3 regions of the Neobacillus pocheonensis genome follow, and region 1 is predicted to be linked to each of the others. Evidence: predicted binding sites of a transcription regulator. Region 1 holds the regulator's gene; each other region holds the start of a gene.
What was found. Region 1 encodes Rex, which represses fermentation and respiration genes when NADH is low (regulators of the CRP and FNR family bind a similar motif). Its sites were predicted from a motif close to TTGTGAAATATTTCACAA; they were not measured.
Positions count from the first base shown of each region.

Region 2: the regulator Rex is predicted to act here: its motif matches at 1,522-1,539, upstream of ABES02_RS15560 (NarK family nitrate/nitrite MFS transporter).
Region 3: the regulator Rex is predicted to act here: its motif matches at 1,964-1,981, upstream of ABES02_RS14370 (DoxX family membrane protein).

Region 1 covers NZ_JBCNAD010000013.1:54,586-58,879, forward strand. The annotation lists gene ABES02_RS07395 (ABC-F family ATP-binding cassette domain-containing protein) at 1-420, opposite strand, end outside; gene moaC (cyclic pyranopterin monophosphate synthase MoaC) at 597-1,094, shown strand; gene ABES02_RS07405 (redox-sensing transcriptional repressor Rex) at 1,122-1,775, shown strand; gene ABES02_RS07410 (YhbD family protein) at 1,894-2,517, shown strand; gene ABES02_RS07415 (polymer-forming cytoskeletal protein) at 2,530-3,252, shown strand; gene ABES02_RS07420 (cytoplasmic protein) at 3,269-3,979, shown strand; gene ABES02_RS07425 (MDR family MFS transporter) at 3,992-4,294, shown strand, end outside.
Region 2 covers NZ_JBCNAD010000027.1:15,800-20,093, forward strand. The annotation lists gene ABES02_RS15555 (LysM peptidoglycan-binding domain-containing protein) at 1-76, shown strand, start outside; gene ABES02_RS15560 (NarK family nitrate/nitrite MFS transporter) at 124-1,425, opposite strand; gene ABES02_RS15565 (nitrate/nitrite transporter) at 1,650-3,143, opposite strand; gene ABES02_RS15570 (TrkH family potassium uptake protein) at 3,304-4,294, shown strand, end outside.
Region 3 covers NZ_JBCNAD010000024.1:72,649-76,942, reverse strand. The annotation lists gene ABES02_RS14385 (pentapeptide repeat-containing protein) at 1-605, shown strand, start outside; gene ABES02_RS14380 (DUF4083 family protein) at 716-913, shown strand; gene ABES02_RS14375 (hypothetical protein) at 1,092-1,316, shown strand; gene ABES02_RS14370 (DoxX family membrane protein) at 1,373-1,882, opposite strand; gene ABES02_RS14365 (DoxX family protein) at 2,022-2,531, opposite strand; gene ABES02_RS14360 (heme-dependent oxidative N-demethylase family protein) at 2,754-3,710, shown strand; gene ABES02_RS14355 (dimethylamine monooxygenase subunit DmmA family protein) at 3,710-4,153, shown strand; gene ABES02_RS14350 (PDR/VanB family oxidoreductase) at 4,167-4,294, shown strand, end outside.

The DNA.
Region 1 (4,294 bases):
ATAGCCGCCCTGCTCTTTAAATTTTACTTGGAGACTGTCATATTCTTTTAATATTCTTTCGTATCGACTTTGGTCTTCGAAAATACTTGGATCCGCCATTTGTTTTTCAAGCCTGCGCAGCGATTGCTCCATCTGACGAAGTTCCTCAAAAACGGTCAGCATTTCTTCCAAAATAGACAATTTGGACTCTAACCCAGTATTTTGCGCTAGATAGCCGATGGTCACATCTTTTGGTTTGATGATTTCTCCGCCATCATGTGACAGATGGCCGGCAATAATCTTTAACAACGTTGATTTGCCGGCTCCATTGCGTCCAACTAGGGCAACGCGGTCTCTCGTTTGTAATTCTAGTTTTATATTCGATAAAATAAGGTCAGCACCATAATATTTTTGTAGTTGATTAACCTGCAATAAAATCATTAAAATTCACCTCTATTACTATAAATAGTTTACCGTATTCCTATAGGTCCGGCAATAAAGCGAGGCAGGTTATCAGGACTATTAATACTTTAATGCCAAAAAATTGTACGATTAGTTCAAAGTTTCACAGACATATAAAGAAAAATAGTGTATGATTTAAACGGAGGATTGTTTATATGGCAGAATTTACTCATTTTAATGAAGAAGGCAGAGCCAAGATGGTCGACGTTAGCGATAAGCCTGAAACGGCACGTACGGCGCTTGCTCATTCCAGTATTACGGTCAGCAAAGAAATTTTTGAAAAAATAACAAATAATGAAATGAAAAAAGGCGATGTCTTAGCGGTAGCTCAGGTGGCAGCCGTTATGGCGGCGAAAAAGACATGGGATCTCATTCCAATGTGTCACCCGATTCCATTAACGGGAGTAAATATCTCCTTCTCATGGGAACAGGACATTAACGATAACTATCAATTACATATTGCTGCTTATGTTAAAACAAAGGGAAATACAGGTGTTGAAATGGAAGCGCTAACAGCAGCATCCGCCTGTGCTTTAACTGTTTATGATATGTGTAAAGCGGTTGACAAAGGAATGGTCATCGGGCCAACCTATTTAGTAGAGAAAACTGGCGGTAAAAATGGCGACTTTAAGCGGACAGAACGAGTTAAATAAAACAATTGATGCGGGGGGTAGGAGATTATGAGCAATGAAACGATGAAAATACCACAGGCGACAGCCAAACGGCTGCCCCTTTATTATCGATTTTTAAAAAACCTGCATTCTTCGGGTAAACAAAGGGTTTCATCAGCAGAATTAAGTGAAGCGGTGAAGGTTGATTCGGCTACCATTCGGAGGGACTTCTCCTACTTCGGGGCTTTAGGGAAAAAGGGTTATGGATACAATGTGAATTATTTATTATCCTTCTTTAGGAAAACATTGGACCAAGATGAACTAACCAAGGTTGCCTTAATCGGGGTTGGTAATCTCGGTACGGCTTTTTTAAACTATAACTTTTTGAAAAATAATAATACCAAAATAGAATGTGCTTTTGATGTGGATCCTGCAAAAATGGGAACAATGATTCGCGAAGTACCGGTTTATCATATGGATGAATTGGAAAAGGTGTTAACGGACCACAGTATATCAGTGGCGATTTTAACGGTACCGGCACAGGTTGCTCAAATGATTACGGATCGACTGGTTAAAGCGAATGTAAAAGGGATTTTAAATTTCACCCCTGCCAGGTTAAATCTTCCGCCAGCAATTCGTGTTCATCACATCGACTTGGCTGTCGAGCTGCAATCACTTATTTACTTTTTAAAGCACTACCCAACGGATGAAATTGAAGAATAAAGAGATAGAGGGCTTTTCGCAAACCTGCGGAAGGCCCTTTTTTTATCGGACGAAACAAACGTATCTTTACAACGTAACAGTGTTATGTTACATTATTACACAGAAAGGGGTTTTCAAAATGAGCGAGGAGTTAATTTCCAAGAAGGAATTATTAGAGCTGGCGGGAATATCCTATGGACAGTTGTATAGATGGAAGCGAAAGGATCTCATCCCGGAGGAATGGTTTGTACGGAAATCCACGTTTACGGGGCAGGAAACATTCTTTCCAAAAGAAAAAATCCTAGAAAGAATCAACAAAATTCAAACAATGAAAGAAAACTTATCACTAGATGAACTTGCTGATATGTTTTCTCCTAGCCTAAGTGATTTACAACTTGAAAAAGACGAGTTAATAAAACGTAACATTGTTTCGGGTGCGGTAATGAATTTCTACTTAGAAAATGACCAAGACGGTCCAAAATTTAATTTTTCCAGAATGCTTGAAGTTTATGTTTTAGAAAAACTACTGCAGTCTGGAGAAATCAATTTGGATGAGGGGAAAATGCTGCTGCAAGTATTAAAGGATAACTCAGGGTTAATTAAGCAAAAAAGCTGCGAGCTTTTGATTACCAGAAAGCTAGGTGTGTCATCGTGTCTTTTATTGATTAATACCGAAGAGATCCATTTTGAGCGGGGTACAAAGGTCGTGGTACATGTTTCCTTGATGACCTGTATGGAAGAAATTAAATCGAAACTACTATAAAGGAGAATCGGGATGGAATTGAAAAATAGAGGGGACTTAGTCATTAATGGTTTGGGTTCGTCAAACGGCGGCCAATTTAATGTTGTTACATTAAATGGCAGAGGGACGATTAATAATGATTTAGAATGCCATGAGTTTGATTGTAACGGCTCAGGGGTGATCAATGGGAACCTAAGGGCTGCTGAGGCAAGGGTAAATGGAAATGCCAAGTTTAAGGGTACGGTCGAGACCGGTAAATTGAAGGTTGACGGGACGGCGAAATTTGAAAAAAACCTGCTTGTAAAAGATTTGAGGGTTTCAGGTAAAGTTTCTGTTGGCGGAAGTGTAAGGTCCGAGGATATCAAATTACGCGGATTTCTTACAGTCGGTGAGGATTGTGAGGCTGAGATTTTTAAAGGAGAATACCGGTTTACGATTGGCGGGCTTTTAAACGCTGATGAGGTAGATATTAAGATTTATGGGGAATGCAAAGCAAAAGAAATTGGTGGGCAAACCATTACGGTAAGGCAGCATAAAGGGTCGTTTATCGGCGCTTTATTCAAACCCATTTTCAAAGCGCAATTAGAAACGGATTTAATAGAAGGGGATAAAATCGACCTTGAAAATACGATTGCCAAAGTTGTGCGGGGCAATCAGGTTAGAATCGGTGCTAATTGTCAGATTGGCGTCGTAGAATACACAGAAGAATTCTCCCAGGATAAAAATGCTGTGGTGAATGATGTCAGAAAGTATTAGTGGGGGGGAAAGGGAAATGAAAAAAAACGGAAATCTTATTATAAATGGGTCGGGCAGTTATCCTGGCGGCCATTACGATAAAATTAGCATCAGAGGCGAAGGAACGATTGTCAATGAAGTGGAATGCTCTGTGTTCAATGTATATGGAACGAGTGAAGCGGTCGAAAATGTTAAAACAGGTTCAGTAAAAATTTTAGGGGAGGCCGAGGTCAAAGGCAGTATCGAGGCCGAAGAAATGCTTGTCATGGGAACGCTGGTGGTTGGCAGCCGGGCGCAGTTGAAAAAAATAAAGATTTTGGGGCTGCTGGAAGTAGGCGAAAGACTTGCAGGTGATCAGGCATCAATTAAAGGAAGCATCGCGGTAAATGGCGATGTGGAGTATGAGATGTTCGATTCAAGCGGCAGCTTTGAAATCAAGGGATTGTTGACGGCTGATACCATTAAGGTGGGACTGCGATACGGCCAAAGCTCCGCTGAGGAAATCGGCGGCGGAAAAATAACGGTGAAAAAGAAAAAAAGCTCGCTTCTTCCCTTCGGAAAAGACGCGGGGTCTCTGACAGCGAAGGTCATTGAAGGGGATGACATCTATCTGGAAAATACAACAGCCGATGTCGTTAGAGGTAATAAGGTAAAGATAGGTCCTGGCTGTCAAATTGGTTTGGTGGAATATCGCTTGGGCTTCGCTCAGGATTCTCAGGCAACAATTAAAACAAAGACACAGATATAAAGGAGAGATCGGATGGTAGCAAAAGAGAGTAAATTAGGATTGGTTGTCGCAGGGCTATTACTAGGGATCTTAATGGCCTCGATGGATAACACGATCGTCGTCACCGCGATGGGAACCATTGTCGGCGACCTCGGCGGGCTTGAGAGCTTTGTTTGGGTGGTATCCGCTTATATGGTGGCAGAAATGGCCGGGATGCCGATTTTTGGTAAATTATCAGATATGTACGGTAGGAAAAGGTTCTTTATTTTTGGATTGATTTTGTTTATGGCTGGCTCGGCCCTTTGCGGAACAGCCGAAACGATTACGCAATTAAGC
Region 2 (4,294 bases), on a different contig from region 1:
TGACGTGTTTATTCCATCTGAACAAAAAGCGATTCAATGGGGTAAAAAACAAATTACCGTTAAAATATTGAACTAATAATAAAAGAGAGTCAGGTACCAAATGGTGCCTGACTCTCTTTTTACTTATCCAACCTGTTTAACTACGGATTTGGAAACTGTTGCTTTTCGTTGATAGAAGAACCAGTTTAGTCCAAATGCGACAACATAGAAACCAATAAAGAAGTAGAAAGCAGTTACAGGAGTACCGGTTGTATTAACAGACCATCCGAATAGTTTTGGAATGAAAAATGATCCATATGCTGCAAAGGCTGCAGAGAAACCAATTACTGGCGCTGCTTCTTTAGGAATGAAAATATTTGGAATCATCTGGAAGGTAGAGCCAGAACCAATTCCTGATGCAAAGAAAAGAACCAAGAAAGCGGTTAAGAATCCTGCAAATTGTTTTCCATTTAAGAAGTAAATAACTCCTGCAGCTCCAATTCCCATAATGACTAATACATATGCTGTTACTCTTGCACCGCCAAGTTTATCCGCCATCCAGCCGCCGACAGGTCTGGCAGCCGCCGCTACTAACGCACCAAGGAAGGCAAGTGAGATGTGTTCAGGAAATTGAGATTTAAGTAAAAGCGGGAATGCCGCAGAATAACCAATAAATGAACCGAAAGTTGCTACATATAGTGCAGTCATTATCCATGTGTGCTTACGTTTTACAATAATAAATTGGTCTGCTACAGATTGTTTCGCGCCTGGGACGTTATCCATTTTAAATAAAGCAAGAATGGTCATAATAACGATAGGGATTACCCAGATAAAAGCTGCATTTTGTAACCATACTCCCTGACCGTTTGCTAATACTTGTTTGTCACCGACTAAAGCGAAAGTTCCTGAAGTAATAATCAATGGAGTAACAAATTGTACAACTGAAACACCCATGTTTCCTAAACCGCCGTTAATTCCTAATGCTGTACCTTTTTCTTTTTTTGGAAAGAAAAAGCTAATGTTTGCGGAAGAAGATGAGAAATTACCTCCGCCTAAACCGCAAAGTGCTGCAAGCAATAACATGATTGAGAATGGAGTATCTGGATTTTGAACAGCGAAACCAATACCGATAGCTGGGATAGCTAATATTGCGGTAGAGATTACGGTCCAGTTTTTGCCACCAATCGATCCAACTGCAAAGGTATAAACAAATCGTAGTGTTGCCCCAACAAGACCTGGAATGGCAGCAAGCGTAAATAATTGCTCTTCGGTAAAATGAAAACCGATATCGTTAAGTCTTACTGCTACAACAGACCAAATCTGCCATACGATAAATGCAAGCATTAACGATGGAACAGAGATCCAAAGATTTCTCCTAGCATGTTTTTTTCCTTCTGCGTTCCAAAATTTTTCATCCTCGGGATTCCAATAATTAATTCGAGCCATAATATATTCCCCCTATGTCCTTTTTCAAATATTTTTTATGATGTCGTTTAAGTTGTTGTTTATGTTGTTACTATAAATCAAATGGTAACGTGATTTTTGTGACGTACGTCACAAAAATGGTGAAGGAATTGTGAACTGGCTTTCAAAGACAAAAAGTTGTAATATTTTCGGATCCATAATGAAATGGACATAAAAAGAGACCCTCGTGTTGAGGATCTCTGAATTTATTCTAGATTATCTTCGAAAAACATACCGACATAATTTTTAGTTTCCCCTGCATCATCTTTGATTGCAGTAATCGTTAACCATTCACGATATATATCATTGTTTTTTCGCTTGTTCCAAACATAGCCTTCCCAAAGTCCTTTTGTCTTTAACTCATCCCACATTTTTTTATAGAATTCGTTGTCATGTTCACCCGATTGAAGCACGCTCGGTGTTTTGCCAATTACTTCTTTTTGTGTATAACCTGTTATCTTTGTAAATGCCGGGTTGACCTTTTGAATAATTCCATTTATATCAGTGACACAGATACCATCTACTGCATGATTAACTATCTTTGAAGAAATATCAAGTTTTTCCTGATAATAAAGCCAAACGACGATAACTAAACTTGCTAAAGAAAATTCCGATAAAGACATAAATCCAATCGCATAATGGCCTGTAAAATTAAAAAGAATAGTTAAAATTATAGGTGGAAAGAAACCTCCAAGTCCCCCAATTGCAGCTACAATTCCATTAACAATACCTGCTTGCTTCGAAAAATATAATGGGACAAGCTTAAAAATTGCCCCGTTTCCAATGCCTGCAAAAAAGGCGACCAACAAACAGCCAAAAGAGTAAATCGGCAGGGAAGGTGTAAATGATAAAAGAAAACCAGCAAATGTTAGACTGAAAAAGACAGCCATGAGGATAAGAAAAGGATTGATTTTATCCCCAAGCCAGCCCCCAATCGGTCTGAAAATGGTTGCCAAAGCAATAAATCCAGCCGTGCGTAACCCAGCATCCACTTTATTTAATTCAAAATGATTTACTAAAAAAGAGGGCAAGTAAATAGTAAAGGCAACAAAAGATCCGAAAGTAATAAAATAAAACAAACTTAAAAACCAAAGCTTTGGGTTTCTATATACTGCTTTGATTTGTTCCGATAATGAATTATTCACTTTTATTTCTTTTCGGTCACCAAAAAGAAAATTTATGAAAGCAAAAAGCAATACGATAATCAGGAATACCTGTACGGTTGTTCTCCAACCAAATTGATTGGCTAAGACTGGTGCGAGAAAGGATGTTATTGCCGTACCAATATTTCCTGCTCCATAAATTCCATTTATTAAACCATGTTTTGCTTTTCCGTAATATTTTGGCAGTGAAGTAACCCCAATGGAAAAAACAGCTCCTCCTATACCGAGAAGAAACCCTGCCAAAATTAACATGAATAATGTTTTAGCAAAGCTCATTAAGACAATTGGCAAAAGGAGAATGATAAAACTTATAGAAAACAATAATCTTGCACCATAGCGGTTCGTCCAAAATCCAATAGGAACCCTTAAAAGTGATCCAAGGATAACAGGGACAGCTGTTGCCCATGCAATTTGCGTGGAAGTAAGATGAATATCCTCCTTAATAAAAGGCATTAGTGAAGAAATCAGCACCCAAACCATAAATCCCGCAACGAGGCTTCCTGTTTGAATAAAGAGTTGTCTTGTTCCTTGATACATTATGATCCCCCTTTCATAGAAAATTTTTCTTTGAGTATTATAGAACAATTTTTCATAATTGACAGTGAGGTAAGACACAATTCTATCAAATTTACAAAAATATTTAATGTTGGGTTTGGAAATATTAATATTGAATAAAACCAAGGATTGGGAGAAAATTATGCCACACAAAAAAAGCTTTCTTGATCCACCAAAGATTCTTGTTTTGGGTTTTGCCGTTATCATATTATTCGGTGCACTTTTATTAACATTACCCGCTTCGACAACGAATGGACAGGGATTGTCATTTTTAAATGCTATATTTACAGCAACTTCTGCAACATGTGTAACCGGCCTTGTTGTTGTCGACACCGGAACAACTTTCACGATGTTGGGCCAATTAATTATCTTATCTTTAATTCAAATTGGCGGCCTGGGGTTTATGACCTTCGCGACGCTTTTTGCTTTCTTGCTTGGTAAACGAATTTCTTTAAAAGAAAGAATATTACTTCAGGAATCATTAAATAACCTTTCAATGGAAGGAATTGTTCGATTAGCAAGGAGAATATTAATTTTCACTGCAGTGATTGAAACAGCCGGGGCTGTCCCGCTAGCTATACGATTTTCTTTGGACATGCCTATTGGAAAAGCAATCTATTTCGGAATATTTCATTCCATTTCCAATTTTAATAATGCTGGATTTGATTTAATGGGTGAATTTCACAGCCTAACAAGTTATGTGGATGATCCAACCGTGACATTAACAGTGTGTATGTTAATCACATTAGGTGGGATTGGTTTTATCGTCATGAATGAAGTTTTTGAATTTAGGCGGTCAAAACGATTATCTTTACATACAAAGGTTGTTCTAATGACAAGTTTATTTTTGCTGGTCGTCGGGACAATCGGTATTTTTTTCTTAGAGTTATCAAATGAGAAAACACTTAAACCATTGTCACTTTCAGGAAAGGTGCTTGGATCGTTGTTTCAATCGGTAACAGCCCGAACGGCCGGGGCTAATACCTTAAATATTGGAGATTTATGGCATTCATCCCTGTTATTAATTATTATCTTAATGTTTATTGGTGCATCACCGGGGTCAACGGGAGGAGGTATTAAAACGACCACGTTTACTACCTTAATTGGAGCAGTTTGGTCACAAATTCGCGGTA
Region 3 (4,294 bases), on a different contig from region 1:
CAGGTCAAAAGGTATCTCAAGTCACCTATGGTGGAAACGATTGGCGGGATTACCCAGAGCTGACTAAAGAAATGTTCGAGCTATTTCCAATTATGCAGCAGCTCCATGAAATGCTGTGCTACTTAAATGAAGCGCTTGGTTTAGAAGATACAAAGACTATAAGAAAAGAATTGCAAGCTGCTGTTGAGGAAACGGAAAATCTCACTAATCTAAGTCCAAAACTACTACTTGAACTTGATGTTCCAGCCCATAGAGCGTCAGTTAATGATTTACTTTTACGGACAAGCGAACTGGTTCGGGCAAAAATTTCTCGTAAAAACAATAAAAAAATAAGTAAGAGTTGGGACTTTATAGGTGCAAAGTTAAAAGGTGCTAACCTTCGTGGAGCTAACTTAAGAGGTGCTTTGCTAATCGCCGCTGATTTAAGAGATGCGGACATAAGAGTGACAGACCTCATCGGTGCAGATTTAAGAGACGCAAATTTAAGCGGTGCTAATCTAACAGGATGTATCTTTCTTACCCAGGCACAGATTAATTCAGCAAATGGTGATATTAAAACGAAATTACCAGCTTCATTAAGGATTCCAGATCATTGGATTAAATAAATAAGAAGACGGGGTATAGAAAATTTTCCCAAATGTAACTAAAGTTGTTTATAAAATGCTATTATTATTGTGTAATAATGGAATTATTTCATAATAATGGAGGCGGTTTGATGATGGGCAACAGCAGTATTTTTGGTCTTTTTGCAATCATTCCTATTTTACTTTATTTAGTAATATTAGTGTTTAGTATTTATTTTGTAGTCAGAACCATAAAGTTCATGAATGAGAAAACAAAATTAGATCAACAGCGAAATGAGAAATTGGATTTACTCATTGAGGTTTTACAAAATAGAAATAATGATCAATAAAAAAATCCATTACATGGGGTTGCTGCGGTAGCTCCATTTTTATTTGTTTTTACAGTTTTGCTTTAAAGAAAAATGCAATATAATAGGATTATAAATGTTCAAGAAATTGTCAAAATTACAATTTAATTAATGTAGATTTAGAGGATATTCATATAAAAAGTTATAGGAGGAAAAAATAATGATCAGAGCGGCGATAGCAGGTGTTGTTGGGTTTATTCTTATTTTTGTGGAATCCATGATAATTATGAAGCTTAAAGGTTATGAAACGATTGAATTTGGCGGTTTAGCTCCATTTATTAATGTCTGGGCGATGAATTTCTTTGTTGTATTTGCGATTCTCACACAGGCAACAAATTGGTACGAAAACAGAACTGGTATAGAAGAAAGTGAAGATAGTTATTAATTAGAAAGCGCCCATGTCAATGAGTATGAAACTCGTAAGCATAGGCGCTTTTTTAATTAGCTATTGTGTTTGACTGCTCGATTGCCTTTGAATGCTGCTCTGCGAATAAATGGGATTACCCAGCGGTCAAGACCGATGCGGCCTGCGTTAAATCCAGAGAATAAGATAATCGCTCCGATGAAAAGGTCTGTTGGAATATGAGAAACCGTACCAGCCATGAAGAACGCAAAGTTCATCACTAGACCAAAGAACATTGCAGCAGTTGTTAAGCATCCAAGAATAAGTCCAAGTCCTACTAAAAACTCACCAACAGGAACGATTGTATTGAAAATATCCACGTTTGGTAAAGCAAAGTGCTGTAAGAAATCCACATACCAGCCATAAACGATGCTGCCATCAGGTCCTTTTACCGGATTCGCGATCACTCCTTTTAAAAATCCAGAAGCATCAAATCCGCCTGCTAATTTGTGGTACCCAGCTGTAAGCCAAGAATATCCAATATATAAGCGAAGAATTGTTAAAATACCAGCGGCAATTTTGTTTTCTCTTAACCAATTGACTACCATTTGAAACACTCCTTAGTAAAATAAGTTTTATATATTGTTTACATTGTTAAAATACCATGTTTATTTTGAATTAAGGATAAATTGTTCGATGTTTCACAAGTTTGTAAAAAAGTTTTGAACAATTTTTTAACGGGAATGATTATGCCTTTTGTTTGCTAATTGTTTTACTTTTATAAACAGTGTTGCGGATAAAAGGGATTACCCAGCGGTCAAGACCAATGCGGCCTGCGTTAAATCCAGAGATTAAGATAATCGCACCAATGAATAGGTCTGTTGGAATATGTGATACTGTTCCGGCCATAAAGAACGCGAAGTTCATCACTAGACCAAAGAACATTGCCGCAGTTGTTAAACATCCAAGAATAAGTCCAAGACCTACTAAAAATTCACCAACAGGAACGATTGTATTGAAAATATCCACGTTTGGTAAAGCAAAGTGCTGTAAGAAATCAACATACCAGCCATAAACGATGCTGCCATCAGGTCCTTTTACCGGATTCGCGATTACTCCTTTTAAAAACCCAGAAGCATCAAACCCACCTGCTAATTTGTGATATCCAGCTGTAAGCCAAGAATATCCGATATATAAGCGAAGAACTGTTAAGATCGCAGTGGCAACTTTGGTTTCTCTTAACCAATTGACTACCATTTGAAACACTCCTTAGTAAAATAAGTTTTAAATATTGTTTACATTGCTAATATACCATGTTTATTTTGAATTAAGAGTAAATTGTTCGCTATTTCACAATTTCGTAAAAAATATTTGAACAACTTGTTAACACGGTCATGAGAGAAACAAAATAGGTATTCACATTCTATTACTCTTTTTATTAAAATAAAAATATAGAATTTTCAGTAAAGTGGGGATTACATGCAAAAGGCTGATGAGTTAGAAACATTTCCTTACCCATTCAAGGGAGAGGTTTATCGTTACTCTAATAACTCGATTCCAATGGATTATCCAATGAGCATTGAAATAACACCGGGCTATATTACTGAAATAAACCTTAAGCGGGGATTACTTAAAAAGCATCCTGAACGATGCTATCAGTCATTGCCCCATACGCTTCAAGGTCAGTGGGAAATCCTTGAGATAATAATGGAGCATCTAACAACCTATTATCCTAATAATTTTCATCTTGATAAAAAAAATGAAAATTGGACATTCGAAAATAAAATTTTACAAGAGAACCAGACATTTATATTTGGTGATGAATCTACATTACCATGTGAGCCCCTCGATTTTATTGGAAGGCATGTGCAAGAGGATCTTATTTTCATGATGCAAAAAGATGGGGATTTGTTCTTGGATGCCGGTCAATTATGCTTCCCTGCCAATTGGTCGTTGGCCTTCGATCTGGGAATGAGCTTTAAAGAAATTCATCGTCCGATTCCTGGCTTTAAGGAGGAGGAATTGGATGAGCGAATCCTTCAGTTCTTGTTAAAGCTGGAAGCGGGTAATCCATGGTGGCGGAAAAACTGGTCCTTGATGGCCGGGAATCGCCTTGATACTTCTCTTGAAACCTTTGACGTCTGGGGGAAAGGTAGGAAAGAGGTAACCTTAGCAAATGCCGGTAAATTTGTTCATTTACGTGTGGAGGTACAGAAGCTTTTCCGTTTACCGCGCTCAGGAGGTCTTCTTTTTACCATTCATACACACCTGATTTCATTAGAAAAATTAACATCCAATACGGAATGGGCTGAACAATTTTACAAAATCCTCCGCGAGCTGCCGGATCATATTGTCGAGTATAAGGGCCTTGCTCTCTTCAGGAATACAGTAATCGATTACTTGAAGGATAGGTTGGAAAGCAGAGGAGTATGGTGATGGAGAAAGTTTCGTTTGTTCCTGGAAAACGCAAATATTTATTTTGTGCTGACAAGCAGGGGATGGAAATTTTACAACCAGTTATAGATTTGGTCATTGAGAAAAAACTACCTTTTGAATTGTTTTCTATAGAACATCCAGTTTTTGAATGGTTGAGTAAGCAGAAGATGGGGAGTTTCCTTTATGTTGCTATGGAATGGGATAAGCTGCATGCTATGAAGCAATTGGCTGAAGAGGTAGGTTTTTCAGCGGAAGAAATGCAGTACATTGGTTATGGTGGGCAGAGTGAGAATGTGTTTTGCTGCCGATGCCATGGGATAACGGAGACAATATGGCAGGAAAAGCTTGAAATTAACTGTCGTCATTGTGATTTATTGCTCGAGGTTTCAGATCATTATTCTTCGCTGAAAAATGCCTATCTGGGCTATGTTGCAAAACTTTAAAGGGATGGTCAGCATGTATAAGGAAAAAACGATACCTGTTGTTGTAAAAGAAATTCATCAGGAAACCCCAAATGTTAAACGGTTTACGCTTGCTCCATTGGATGGGTGGGGGTTGCCATCTTTTAGCGGCGGTTCAAATAT